Regions from separate parts of the Streptomyces sp. NPDC037273 genome, predicted to be linked through region 3. Evidence: riboswitches for the same ligand, from Rfam matches in the RefSeq annotation. Region 3 holds a riboswitch; each other region holds the start of a gene.
What was found. Region 3 has a riboswitch for S-adenosylmethionine ahead of ACZ7G1_RS06755 (aminotransferase class V-fold PLP-dependent enzyme). Riboswitches for the same ligand answer to the same signal wherever they lie in the genome.
Positions count from the first base shown of each region.

Region 1: it holds a riboswitch for S-adenosylmethionine, as region 3 does, so the genes downstream of both, thrC (threonine synthase) here and ACZ7G1_RS06755 (aminotransferase class V-fold PLP-dependent enzyme) in region 3, are expected to answer to the same signal.
Region 2: it holds a riboswitch for S-adenosylmethionine, as region 3 does, so the genes downstream of both, ACZ7G1_RS04620 (IclR family transcriptional regulator) here and ACZ7G1_RS06755 (aminotransferase class V-fold PLP-dependent enzyme) in region 3, are expected to answer to the same signal.

Region 1 is NZ_JBVJVO010000014.1:143,546-148,078, reverse strand. It holds gene groL (chaperonin GroEL) at 1-654, opposite strand, end outside; gene ACZ7G1_RS30430 (cold-shock protein) at 985-1,188, opposite strand; gene ACZ7G1_RS30425 (MoaD/ThiS family protein) at 1,584-1,862, opposite strand; gene thrC (threonine synthase) at 1,904-3,214, opposite strand; SAM riboswitch class I at 3,208-3,352, opposite strand; gene ACZ7G1_RS30415 (glucosyl-3-phosphoglycerate synthase) at 3,502-4,443, shown strand.
Region 2 is NZ_JBVJVO010000001.1:1,025,708-1,030,240, forward strand. It holds gene ACZ7G1_RS04610 (CGNR zinc finger domain-containing protein) at 1-583, opposite strand, end outside; gene ACZ7G1_RS04615 (SDR family NAD(P)-dependent oxidoreductase) at 686-1,534, shown strand; gene ACZ7G1_RS04620 (IclR family transcriptional regulator) at 1,844-2,566, opposite strand; SAM riboswitch class I at 2,756-2,898, opposite strand; gene ACZ7G1_RS04625 (PaaI family thioesterase) at 3,170-3,604, shown strand; gene ACZ7G1_RS04630 (LacI family DNA-binding transcriptional regulator) at 3,636-4,533, opposite strand, start outside.
Region 3 is NZ_JBVJVO010000002.1:344,490-349,022, forward strand. It holds gene ACZ7G1_RS06745 (rhomboid family intramembrane serine protease) at 1-98, shown strand, start outside; gene ACZ7G1_RS06750 (Lrp/AsnC family transcriptional regulator) at 95-376, shown strand; gene ACZ7G1_RS06755 (aminotransferase class V-fold PLP-dependent enzyme) at 448-1,842, opposite strand; SAM riboswitch class IV at 2,074-2,190, opposite strand; gene trpD (anthranilate phosphoribosyltransferase) at 2,273-3,337, opposite strand; gene qcrB (cytochrome bc1 complex cytochrome b subunit) at 3,470-4,533, opposite strand, start outside.

The sequences.
Region 1 (4,533 bases), on a different contig from region 3:
GAGGTAGGGGTCGTCGAGCGACGCCTCCATGCGCTCCATGTCGGTGGCGAAGTACGCCGAGATGTAGCCCTTGTCGAAGCGCATACCCTCGGTGAGCTCCAGCTCCAGACCGAAGGTCTGGGACTCCTCGACGGTGATGACGCCTTCCTTGCCGACCTTGTCCATCGCCTCGGCGATGAGCTCGCCGATCTGGGTGTCGGCGGCGGAGATGGAGGCCGTGGAAGCGATCTGCTCCTTGGTCTCGACATCCTTTGCCTGCTCGAGCAGGGCGCCGGAGACGGCCTCGACGGCCTTCTCGATACCGCGCTTGAGGGCCATCGGGTTGGCACCGGCGGCCACGTTGCGCAGGCCCTCGCGGACGAGCGCCTGGGCGAGGACGGTGGCGGTGGTCGTACCGTCGCCGGCGACGTCGTCCGTCTTCTTGGCGACTTCCTTGACCAGCTCGGCGCCGATCTTCTCGTACGGGTCCTCGAGCTCGATCTCCTTGGCGATGGAGACACCATCGTTGGTGATCGTGGGGGCGCCCCACTTCTTCTCGAGGACGACGTTGCGGCCCTTGGGGCCGAGGGTGACCTTGACGGCGTCAGCGAGCTGGTTCATGCCGCGCTCGAGACCGCGCCGGGCCTCCTCGTCGAACGCGATGATCTTGGCCATGTGAAGTGGTCCTCCCGGACATGGGGTGGATAACGCTCCAGGACCGCGCCGATGCCCGCGACGGACGGCCTGCGTGCCCGGCGGTTCCTTGCCCCACCTGGCCGCGGGCCTCATCTGCCCGATCCTCGTAAGCACTCTCACCTTCCGAGTGCTAACGCCAATGATTAGCACTCGCCCTAGGAGAGTGCAAGCGACTCTCGGGTTTCGGGCACCTCCACGCCAAGCCCGCCGAACCCCTGGTGAACCTTCCGGGAACGCGCGAGGGGTCCGCATCCCCTCAGGGATGCGGACCCCTCGACGGCGTTGCGTCGGTGGCCGATCGCGCCGCGCTCAGACGGCGAGCTTGACCATGTCCGCCTGCGGACCCTTCTGGCCCTGCGAGATCTCGAACTCGACTCGCTGTCCCTCTTCGAGGCTGCGGTAGCCATCCATCTGGATCGCGCTGTAGTGGACGAAAACATCCGCACCACCGTCGACCGCGATGAAGCCGTAGCCCTTCTCCGCGTTGAACCACTTGACGGTGCCCTGAGCCATGCCTAACTCCCCTATTACTGGCCCTTGCGCGGGACCGCACTTCGCGGACCCGGGTCAGACCCTGCGCCGGAACGCGTCGACCGCCGCTGAATGTATCTGCCCAACTGCCCTCTGCAACAGGTCATTCGAGCGAGAATTCTCGGCGCGACGGAAAGGGGAATTGGGGAGAATCCCCTGGATGACGGGGCAAGTCGGGCCCGGCAAAAGGCGCACAACGTACACAACGCGCAGGCACTTTGGCTGCTTCTTGTCGCGCGAAGACGCTTTCTCATATGCGTCCGGCATGAGCAGCGGAGGGGACTTCCCCAACTCTACCCCGCTCAACCATGCAGAATTGCCCCTTCCGCTTATAGGCGCGGAAGGGGCAATTCGAGAAAGACGGGACGCGATAGGCGTCAGCAGCCGCCGGCGACGGCCGGGATGATCGAGACGCCCGCGCCGGCCGGGGTGGCCGTCTCCAGACCCTGCTCGAAGCGCACGTCGTCGTCGTTCACGTAGACGTTGACGAAGCGGCGCAGCTTGCCCTGGTCGTCCAGGACGCGGGCGGCGATGCCCGTGTGGTTCTTCTCCAGGTCGGCGATGACCTCGGCGAGGGTCGCGCCCTCGGCCTGGACCTCGGACTGACCGCCCGTGTAGGTGCGGAGGATGGTGGGGATGCGGACGTTCACGGCCATGTCGTCGAAACCTTTCGGGGAACCGGGGGAGCGGGCGGGTGTCAGAGCGCCAGGCCGGCGTCGCGGAAGGCGTCGAGGCTCGGGCGGATGGTGACGGTCGCACCGGAGGTGTCGGCCACCGCGTCGAGGGTCTTGAGCCCGTCACCGGTGTTGAGGACGACGGTGGTGAGGTTCGGGTCGATGACACCGGCCTCGACGAGCTTGCGCGTGACGCCGACGGTCACGCCGCCCGCGGTCTCGGCGAAGATGCCCTCGGTCCGCGCGAGCAGCTTGATGGCGTCCACCACCTGCTCGTCGTTCACGTCCTCCACGGCGCCGCCGGTGCGGCGGGCGATGTCGAGGACGTAGGGGCCGTCCGCCGGGTTGCCGATGGCGAGCGACTTGGCGATCGTGTTCGGCTTCTGCGGGCGGACCACGTCGTGGCCGGCCTTGAAGGCGGCGGAGACCGGGGAGCAGCCCTCGGCCTGGGCGCCGAAGATCTTGTACGGCTTGTCCTCGACGAGGCCCAGCTTGATGAGCTCCTGGAGACCCTTGTCGATCTTCGTGAGCTGGGAGCCGGAGGCGATCGGGATGACGAGCTGGTCGGGGATGACCCAGCCGAGCTGCTCGCAGATCTCGTACGCCAGCGTCTTGGAGCCCTCGCCGTAGTACGGGCGGAGGTTGACGTTCACGAAGCCCCAGCCCTCGCCGAGCGGGTCGCCGATGAGCTCCGAGCAGAAGCGGTTGACGTCGTCGTAGTTGCCCTCGATGGCGACCAGGTCGCCGCCGTAGACGCCGGCCATGACGACCTTGCCCTGCTCCAGGTCGTGCGGGATGAAGACGCAGGAGCGGAAGCCGGCGCGGGCGGCGGCGGCGCCGACGGCGCCGGCCAGGTTGCCGGTGGAGGAGCAGGAGAGGGTGGTGAAGCCGAAGGCGCGGGCTGCTTCGAGGGCCTGCGCGACGACCCGGTCCTTGAAGGAGTGGGTCGGGTTGCCGGAGTCGTCCTTGACGAAGAGCTTGCCGGGGGCGACGCCGAGCTCGCGGGCGAGGTTGTCGGCCTTGACGAGCGGGGTCCAGCCGGGGTTCAGGTTCGGCTTCTCGGCGACGTCGGCCGGGACGGGCAGCAGCGGGGCGTAGCGCCAGATGTTGGCGGGTCCTGCCTCGATCCGCTTGCGCAGCGCCTCGGGGTCACCGGCGGGAAGGTCGTACGCGACTTCGAGCGGTCCGAAACAGAGTTCGCAGGCGAAGATCGGGCCGAGCGGGAAGACTTCACCGCATTCGCGACAGGAAAGCCCGGACGCGGGACCGAGGTCGACGGTGGTGGCGGAAGCGACGGTCTGTACAGCCATGGAGGCGAGGCCCTTTCTCCTCATCTTTCCCATGACGAATTTTTCGTCATGAGACGGATTTGGCACCTTCCCTAGCCGGGAGCCTCGCTGGAGGACGAGTAACCGACTGGAGGGTTGCCGGGGCTTCAACGGGCCGTTTCCCTCTGCCCCTCTGGATGAGCGGTATTCGATTGTGAAGTGCGGTGGACTTTCGTTCCTGCACTCCGACGCGGTCGGCACCCCGACGTGCATCGGGCATCCGCGTTGTTCAAGACTGTAACCGAAGGCCCCGGAGCTTGGACGGGCCGTCCGTACCGCGAGATGGAGATCACGTGCTGGAAGAGGTGGAGCGCTGGCTGGACCGGCGGTCCTGGTCTGTGGCGGACCGGCCGCTGGAGCGCATCCTCGCCGCCAAGCGCAATACGAAGGTCAGCGTCGTGCTGCCCGCGCTGAACGAGGAGGCGACCGTCGGCGACATCGTCGCGGTGATCCGGCGGGAGCTGATGACGGAGGCGGTGCCGCTGGTCGACGAGCTGGTGGTGATCGACTCGGGCTCCACCGACCGCACGGCGGAGGTCGCCGCGGCGGCCGGCGCGCGGGTCGTCGCCCGCGACGCGATACTCCCCCGAATACCGGCCGTCCCCGGCAAGGGCGAGGTCCTGTGGCGCTCACTGATGGTGACGAGCGGGGACGTCGTCTGTTTCGTCGACGCGGACCTGCGGGACTTCTCCGCGGACTTCGTCACGGGGATCGTCGGCCCGCTGCTCACCGACCCGGACGTCGAGTTCGTGAAGGCCATGTACGACCGGCCGTTCGGAGACACGCCAGGCCAGGGCGGGCGGGTGACCGAGCTGGTGGCGCGCCCCCTGCTCAACCTGCACTGGCCGCAGCTGGCCGGCTTCGTCCAGCCGCTGGGCGGGGAGTACGCGGCGCGCCGCTCGCTGCTCGAACGGCTGCCGTTCCCGGTCGGTTACGGAGTGGAGCTGGGGCTCCTCGTCGACGCGCTGCACACGGTGGGCCTGGACGCGCTCGCCCAGGTGGACGTCGGGGTGCGCAAGCACCGGCACCAGGACGGGCAGGCGCTCGGCCGGATGGCGGCCGCGATCTACCGGACGGCGCAGCTGCGGCTCTCCCGGGGCCATCTGGTCCGCCCGCGTCTCACCCAGTTCGAGCGCGGCGAGAAGGGCTTCGAGCCGCGCACGTACGCGGTGGACACGGAGGAGCGTCCTCCGATGGCCGAGATCGCGGAGTACGCGCGCCGCCAGGTGGCCTGAGGGCGGGGGCGGAGGCGTACCCGGCCACCACGTACACGGCGGAGCGGATCGACCGCGTGGCGTAACGCCCCACGATGATCCTCTTTGCCT
Region 2 (4,533 bases), on a different contig from region 3:
GCTGACGGTGGCGGTAGTTGCGCATGGAGACCTGGGAGCCGCAGCCGGGGCTGCAGTAGAGGCCGCCGCCGTTGCGGCTGCGGTCGAAGAAGCCGAAGTGGCACGGGGGGTTGCGGCAGGCTTTGACGCGTCCCCAGTCGCTGCTCTGGGCGAAGGTCGTCACCGCGGCCAGTACGGTTCCGAACGCGCGCTCCACTCCCGCCTGAGGTGATGCCAGCTCGACGCCGCCGGCCGTGATCACCGTCGCCAGCGGGTAGAGCGAACCCGCGCGCCGCAGGTGGCGCTCGGCGCGCCGCAAGGGCTCACCCTGGCTCTCCTCGTCGCCCGAGTGCGCGAGCAGCAGGGTCACCAGAGCGTCGCGCAGTTCGCGTGCCGCCGCGGCGTCGGCGTCGGTGGCCGCGGCTTCGCCCGCGCCGAACTCGTCGTACCGCGCCAGCCATGCCGCGAAGGAGTCGCCGTCCTCGAACAGCTCCTGCCGGCCCGATCCGTCCGCGCGCGTGTTCACGAACGCGAGCACGGTCGCCACCGCTGGCGTGACGGTGCGCGGGCTGTTCTTGGGGGATCCGGCTGCCGCAGTGCTCATGCCCTCAGCCTACCTCAGTGGATAGGTGCTAATCGGTCTAGCGGGCAACGAACGGTCTCGATGGGCTTGACGTGTTGCGAGCTAACTCCTTACGGTCGCAACATGAACGAGGAACTCAACCAGCAGACCCATCCCCGCACCTGGCTCATCACCGGCGCGACGTCCGGCATCGGCCGCGAACTCGTGGTCCAGGCGCTCGAGAGCGGCGGCGTCGTCGCGGCGCTCGCCCGCGACACCGCGTCCCTGGAGGAACTGACCGAGACGCACGCCGAGCGCCTGCTCCTGATCCCGACGGACGTGCGTGACGAGCGGGCGGTCCGCGACGCGGTCCAGCGCGCGCTCGCACGGTTCGGCCGCATCGACGTCGTGGCCAACAACGCCGGCTACGGACTGTTCGGAGCCGTCGAGGAGGCCTCCGACGAGCAGGCTCGTGCCGTGTTCGACACCAACGTCTTCGGAGTGCTCAACGTGCTGCGCGCGACGTTGCCGGTGCTCCGCGCCCAGCGGTCCGGGCACATCCTCCAGGGCTCGTCCGTCTACGGGCAGTCCGCCCATCCCGGCGTCGGGCTGCTGGCCGCGACCAAGTACGCGGTCGAGGGCCTTTCGGACGCGCTCGCCGCCGAAGTCGCACCGCTCGGCATCAAGGTCACGGTCATCCAGCCCGGATTCACCGCGACCTCCTTCCTGGCCAACCTCGACGTCGCCACCGGCCTGGCCGACTACGACGGGACCGTCCGCGAGGTCCACAAGGGCATCGGTGAGATGCCGGAGTCCGCCTTCGCCTCCGCGTCGCGCATCGCCGCCGGCATCCGGACCGCGGTCGACAGCCCCAACCCTCCGCTCCGCCTGGCCCTCGGCACCTCCGGCGCCAAGGGCATGCGCGCCGCCCTGGATGCGCGCCTCGCGGATCTGGACGGGTGGCGGCACGTGACCGAAGCGGTCGACAGGTGACCGCGAACGCCCGTACTGCCGGGGGCCGGTCGCGGCAGTGATCGGCGAACGCCCGTACCGCCGGGGGCCGGTCGCGGCGGTGATCGGCCGGGGAGCCCTCGGCGGTGCGCGCCCGCGCCTGCCCGGTCGGCCCGGGTGTGGTGTTCCCTGACTCAGGCGTGGACGGCGGCCTGGGTGTGGTGTTGCCTGGGCCAGGCGCGGACGGCGGCCCGGGTGTGGTGTTGCCTGGCTCAGGCGTGGACGGCGGCCCGGGCGTGGTGTTCCTTGGCTCAGGCGTGGACGACAGCCGGGGTGCGGGTGCTGCCCGGCTCAGGCGTGGACGACGGCCTGAGTAAGGCGGGCGGCCGCGGCGACGGCGGCCTGCGCGAGCCGGGCGCCGGGGTGCCGGCTGAGGCGCTGGACGGGGCCGGTCAGGGTGACGGCGGCGACGACGCGGTCGGAAGGGTCGCGGACCGGTGCGGAGACCGAAGCCGTACCGGGCTCGCGCTCGCCGATGGACTGGGCCCAGCCTCGGCGCCGTACACCGCTGAGGGTGGTGGCCGTGAAGCGAGCGCCCTGCAGGCCTTGGTAGAAGCGCTCGGGTTCCTCCCAGGCCAGCAGGACCTGGGCGGCGGAGCCCGCCTTCATGGACAGCGCGGAACCCACCGGCACGAGGTCGCGCAGGCCGGCGGTCCGCTCGGCGGTGGCGACGCAGACGCGTACCTCGCCCTGGCGCCGGTAGAGCTGCGCGGTCTCGCCGGTGCTGTCCCGAAGCGAGGTGAGGACCGGCCCGGCCGCGGTCAGCAGGCAGTCCTCGCCCGCGGCGGCCGAGAGCTCCCGGAGTCGGGGGCCGAGGACGAAACGGCCCTGCAAGTCCCTGGCCACCAGGCGGTGGCGTTCGAGCGCGAGCGCGAGCCGGTGGGCCGTGGGCCGGGCCAAGCCGGTGGCGCTGACCAGTCCCGCCAGGTTGGCCGGGCCCGCCGCGAGCGCGTCGAGGATGACCGCCGCCTTGTCGAGGACGCCGACACCACTAGAAATATCCGAAATGTCCATGAAAGAGGTACTCCAGTCTCGGACCGCGACCTGCGCATCGCGGCGACCTCGCCCAAGAGGGGGCAGGGATGATCAGCGGGAGAGGGCCGAAACGGCCGACATATACGTCGCGGTGATCATGAAAGGGGTACGCGAAAAGCCCGGAAGGGTCAGAGCCGGGGCGAAGGACAGCACAGAGAGCACCATGTCTCCTCATCTTTTCCCACGCCACGTTGGCGCAGGCCGGAGTTGGCACTGATCCCGACGCCACGACGCGAACATTGAGCGCCGAGTCGAAACGGGAAGTTGCCGGGGCTTCGTAGGGCCGGTCCCTCCACCCCTCTGGATGATTCGCGAGGAACCATACAAGACTCCCGGCGCTGCTTGCCAACGATTTCCCAACCGGGCCTGCGGCCGGTAGCCCGGACCGACGTCAAATGGCCCCTGAGGGGCGAAGGTTGCGTGCGATGCTAGCTTTCGGAGACGAGACGGCGGGGGAGCGGTCGCGCGACGTGACGGATGCGGCGAGGCCTGGGTGCCCGGTGGGTGGTGCCGCCCGTGGGTGACCGGTCATGGTGGCGCTCCATCCGCCCGGGGAGATGACGACGGAAGGCGAGACGACACATGACGGACGCTGCGGACCTGATGCTCGCTCGCAAGGTACTGGCCGCCCAGCCGTTCAGTGACCTGCTCGGCGCCCGCCTCACGGCCTTCGGGGACGGCGAGGCGACGCTGGAGATCGACATCCGCGACGAGCTGCGCCAGCAGAACGGCTTCCTGCACGGCGGCGTCCTCGCCTACGCGGCGGACAACACGCTCACCTTCGCCGCAGGCACCGTCGTCGGCCCGCGGCTGCTCACCGCCGGCTTCACCATCGACTACCTTCGCCCCGCCGACGGCACCTTGCTCCGGGCGCACGCCCGCGTCATCCGCGCGGGCCGGTCTCGCGTCGTGTGCCGCTGCGACCTGTCGGTCGTGGACGGCGCGGGAGCGGAGACCCTGTGCGCGGTGGCGCAGGGGACGGTCTCGGTCCCCGAGTCCACGCAGACGGAGCAGTAGGCCGCGGCTCGCCCACGGGCCGTCGTGGCGGTCACCTGACCTTGGCCGAGCTCCCTCCAGGCACCAGTTCCGGCCGCAGGAGCCGAGGCCGGGGCGTGGGGGAGTGCGGGGAGGAGATGGCGGCGAGGGCGACCTCGACCGCCTGGCGGGCCATGTCCTGTTTGGGGAGTGCCACTCCGGTGAGGGGGGAGTGGGGCAGCGGGCCCGCGGGGGTCTCGTCGTGGGCGACGACGGAGAGGTCGTCGGGGATGGAGCGCCCGAGGGTCCGGGCGGCCTCGACGGCGGCGGCCGCGAGGAGGTCGTGGGTGGCGAAGAGGGCCGTCGTGGCGGGGGCGGAGCGGAGGGCTTCGGTGGCGGCGGCGAGGCCGCTGCGGAAGGTGGGGTCCGTGGCGAGGTGGACGGCTTCGTCGGGTACCGGGATGCCGTCCTCGGCGAAGGCGCGCCGGAAGCCGGCGACGCGAACGCCGTGGGCGGGGCTGGAGAGGACGGCCACGTGCTCGTGGCCGAGGTCGCGGAGGTGGCGGCCGGCGAGGTGGCCGCCGTACTCGTAGTCGATGGTGACCACGGGGAAGCCGGGTGGGAGCGCGGCCTCCCACGCGCAGAGCACGACGGGGAACCGGGCGCCCGCGAGGCCCGGAAGGTGATCGGTGAGGCCCTGGTCGCCGGCGATGAGGAGGGCGTCGACGGAACGGCTGGTCAGGCCGGCCAGGTGGCGTTGGGCGCGCTCCCCGTCGAAGCGTGTGGTGCACAGGAGGAGGCGGTAGCCGTGTTCCTCCAGGGCGTCCTCGACGTGCTCGACGACGTCCGCGTAGAAGGGGGTGGAGACCGTCGGGACGAAGAGGCCGACGGTTCGGGTGCTGCCGGTGGCGAGTGAGCGGGCCACGAGGTTGGGAACGTAACCGAGTTCGGCGATGGCGGCGCGCACCCGC
Region 3 (4,533 bases):
GCTTCTCGGTCGGCTTCCTCTACGCCTGGGGGTGCTACCGGGGTGGGGATAGAGTGAAGGCACCAGCCGCGGCGACCGAGGGAGATAGCCAGCCGTGATCACCGCGATCGTGCTCATCAAGACCAGCGTGGACCGGATCCCCGAGATCGCCGAGTCGATCGCCGCGCTCGACAGCGTCAGCGAGGTCTTCTCGGTGACCGGCACGTACGACCTCATCGCGATGGTCCGGGTGCCCCGCCACGACGACCTGGCGGACGTGATCCCCGGTCGCATCAGCAAGATCCCGGGCGTCGAGGCCACCGACACGCACGTGGCCTTCCGTACGTACTCCCAGCACGACCTGGAGGCGGCCTTCGCCATCGGCCTGGAGTCCTGAGACCCGGACCGCCGGACATATGAAGGGGGCCTCCCGTCCGGGAGGCCCCCTTCACCCGTACGAGTGACCAATCAGCCGCGGTCCGGGACGCAGCGGCCGTCCTCGGTGCGGTACTTCCACTGCGCGCCGTCCCGGACGAGCTCCTTCACGGCGCTGACGAACCGCTCCACGTGCTCGTCCGGCGTACCGGCGCCGAAGCTCACCCGGATGGCGTTGAGCGAGCGCTCCCCCGGGGCCGCCTCGGGGGCGCCGCACTCGCCGACGTCCTGCGGGTCGCTGCCGAGCAGGGTGCGGACCAGCGGGTGGGCGCAGAAGAGGCCGTCGCGGACGCCGATGCCGTACTCGGCGGAGAGCGCGGCGGCGAAGTGGGAGCTGTTCCAGCCCTCGACGACGAAGGAGATGACGCCGACGCGGGGCGCGTCGTCGCCGAAGAGGGAGAGCACGCGCACCTCCGGGACCTCGGCGAGACCGGCGCGGACCGTGTCGATGAGGTGCTGCTCGCGGGCGACGAGCTGGTCGAAGCCGGCCTCGGTGAGCGCCTTGCAGGCGGAGGCGATGGAGTAGACGCCGATGACGTTCGGGGAGCCGGCCTCGTGGCGGGCCGCGGTGGTGTGCCACTCGACGTCCACGCCGCCGTCGGCGCGGCGGGCCACCTTGCGGGAGGCGCCGCCGCCCGCGAGGTAGGGCTCGGCGTCCTGGAGCCAGTCGGCGCGGCCGGCGAGGACGCCGGAACCGAAGGGCGCGTACAGCTTGTGCCCGGAGAAGGCGACCCAGTCGACGTCCAACTCCTTGACGGAGACGGGGTGGTGGGGCGCGAGCTGGGCGGCGTCGAGGACGATCCGGGCGCCGTGGGCGTGCGCGGCGGCGGCGAGCTCCTTCACCGGCCAGAGCTCTCCGGTGACGTTCGAGGCGCCGGTGACGCAGACGAGGGCCGGGCCGTAGGGGTCACGGTCGGCGAGGGCGCGCTCCAGGGTCTCGACGGCCTGGGCGGGGGTGCGGGGCGCGTTGAGGTAGCTGACGCGGGCGTCCTGCCAGGGCAGCAGCGAGGCGTGGTGCTCGGTCTCGAAGACGAAGACCTCGCAGTCGGCGGGGATGGTCCGGGCGAGCAGGTTGAGCGAGTCGGTGGTGGAGCGGGTGAAGACGACCTGGTCGTCGGGCCGGCAGTCGAGGAACTCGGCGACGGTGACCCGGCTGTTCTCGAAGAGGTCGGTGGAGAGCTGGGAGAGGTAGCCGGCGCCGCGGTGGACGCTGCCGTAGTACGGGGCGTACGCGGCGACGTCGTCCCACACCCGCTGGAGGGCCGGGGCGCTGGCCGCGTAGTCGAGCGCCGCGTAGGTCACCTCGCCGCCGGTGACGAGCGGGACGGTCACGTCCCGGCCGAGGACGGGCAGCGGGGCGGCGCAGCAGGGGTCGGCGGACTCGGCGGCGGCGGACTCGACGGTGGCGGCGTTCGGGCGTGCGGACATGGCGGTATCTCCCGGCGGGCGGTGCGGAATGGCTTCGGTGGATCCCGTACGCGGCCGGGTGCGGCGGGGTACGGGTGATGCCTCGGAGACGGCGTGGGTACGTCGAAGGCGTACGCGGGTACGCGGAAGTGACCCTGTTCCGAGGGTGAAGTAGGGGCGGAGTCGCCCTATCGCATTCGCTTGCTCACGGAAAACGCTCCTCGAGAGACCAGGACCCCTGGTGTGTCGAGGGGTCCGCGCTTGCCGTAGACCTCGCTGCCTACGGCCTGGTCTTCACCCGGGGCACCCCGCCACGGACGGAGGGTTGCCGGACAGCAAGCCGGGGCTTCACAGCTGTCACTCATGACCTGCCGAAGATCCTGCCACATGATCGCCGAAACGCAAGACCCCGGTCCGCATGCTGGACCGGGGCCGGCGTGAAGCGCGCGGATCAGGCGTTGCTGGCGGCGATCCAGCGCTCGAGGGAGTGCCGGGCGGCACCGGAGTCGATCGACTCGGCGGCCTTCGCGATGCCCGCGGCCAGCTGCTCCGCGAGGGTGCCCGAGCCGGGCTCGAAGGCGGTCAGCGCCGCGGCGGCGTTGAGCAGCACCGCGTCCCGGACCGGGCCGGTCTCCCCCGCGAGCAGCCGGCGCGCCACATCGGCGTTGTACGAGGCGTCCGCGCCGCGCAGCGCCTCCAGCGGTACGAGGTCGATGCCGACGTCCCGCGGGTCGAAGCGCTCCTCGGTGACGGAGCCGTCCCGGACCACCCAGACCCGGGAGGTGCCGGTGGTGGTCAGCTCGTCCAGGCCGTCGTCACCGCGGAAGACGAGCGACGAGTTGCCGCGCTCGGCGAGGACTCCGGCCACGATCGGCGCCATCCGCGGGTCGGCGACGCCGACGGCCTGGGCCCCTACGTTGGCCGGATTGGTCAGCGGGCCCAGGACGTTGAAGGTGGTCCGGATGCCGAGCTGGCCGCGGGCCGCGGCGACGTGCCGCAGCGAGGGGTGGAACTTCACCGCGAAGCAGATGGTGATGCCGGCTTCCTCGGCGACCTCGGCGACCCGCCGCGGGGTGAGGTTCAGGTTGATGCCGAGCTTCTCCAGGACGTCGGAGGAGCCGGAGGCGGAGGAGGCGGCGCGGTTGCCGTGCTTGACGACCTTCGTGCCGGTGCCGGCGACGACGATCGACGCCATCGTGGAGATGTTCACCGTCTTGGCGCCGTCGCCGCCGGTGCCGACGATGTCGACGGCCCGGCCCGGCACCTCGATGACGTTGGCGTGCGCGTACATGGTCCGTACGAGACCGACGATCTCCTGCACGGTCTCGCCCTTGGCCCGCAGCGCCACCATGAACCCGGCGATCTGGGCGTCGGTCGCCTCGCCGCTCATGATGAGGTCCATCGCCCAGGCCGTGTCGTCGGCCGTGAGGTCCTTGCCTTCGAGCAGGCCGTTCAGCAGGACGGGCCAGGAGCGGCCCGCCGACGTAGGTCCTCCAGCGGGGGTCGCAGCGCTCATGGCAGCTCCTGGTGATCGTGACGGATACGGTCCCACCCTATCGAGCCGGAGGGACGGCAAAGAGCCCCGTCCATCGAATGGACGGGGCTCTCGCCGTGGCGACCTCAGAAGGTGATCAGGAGGTCGAGGTGATCAGTGGTGGCCGTGGCCGCTCTGGATCTCCTTGTACTCCTCGGCCGTCGGCTTGGCGATCTGGCTGTCGCCGCCGTAGTAGCCCTTGTTGAGCTTGACCCGGAGCTTCTCCAGGGCGCCGACCTTGCGCTCCACACCATTCTCGTCGACGGCCGGCGGAAGCTCCGCGGCGTCGTACTGCTCGTGAGCGGTGAGGCGGTGCAGCTCGCCCTGGCTGAGCGGCTGGTGGACCTCGACGAACTCACCGTGCGGCAGGCGCTTGATGATGCCCGACTCGCGGCCGTGCAGCACCTTGTCCTTGTCGCGGCGCTGGAGGCCGAGGCAGATCCGCTTGGTGGCGATGAACGCGATGACCGGACCGACGAAGAAGAAGATCCGCACGAACCAGGTGATCGAGTTCAGCGACAGGTGGAAGTGGGTCGCCCAGAGGTCGTTTCCACCACCCACGAGCATGATCATGTACGCGGTGATCCAGGCGACACCGAAGGCGGTGCGCGTCGGAGCGTTGCGCGGGCGCTGCGCGATGTGGTGCTCGCGCTTGTCGCCGGTGATCCAGGACTCGATGAACGGGTACACCGCGATGGCCGCGAGGACCGCCGGGAAGATCGCCAGCGGGATCATCACGCCCAGGACCAGCGTGTGGCCCCAGAGGTTGATCTCCCAGCCCGGCATGACACGGATCAGACCCTCGGCGAAGCCCATGTACCAGTCGGGCTGGGCGCCGGTGGACACCTGGTCCGGGCGGTACGGGCCGATGGCCCAGATCGGGTTGATCGAGGCGATCGCCGCGATGACCGCGATGACACCGAAGACCAGGAAGAAGAAGCCTCCGGCCTTGGCCATGTAGACCGGCAGCAGCGGCATGCCCACGACGTTCTTGTTCGTACGGCCGGGGCCGGCGAACTGCGTGTGCTTGTGGAAGAACACCAGGATGAGGTGGGCCACCACGAGGCCGAGCATGATGCCGGGCAGCAGCAGCACGTGGGCCGAGTAGAACCGGGCCACGAAGTCGCCGCCGGGGAACTCGCCGCCGAACAGGAACATCGACAGGTACGTGCCGATGA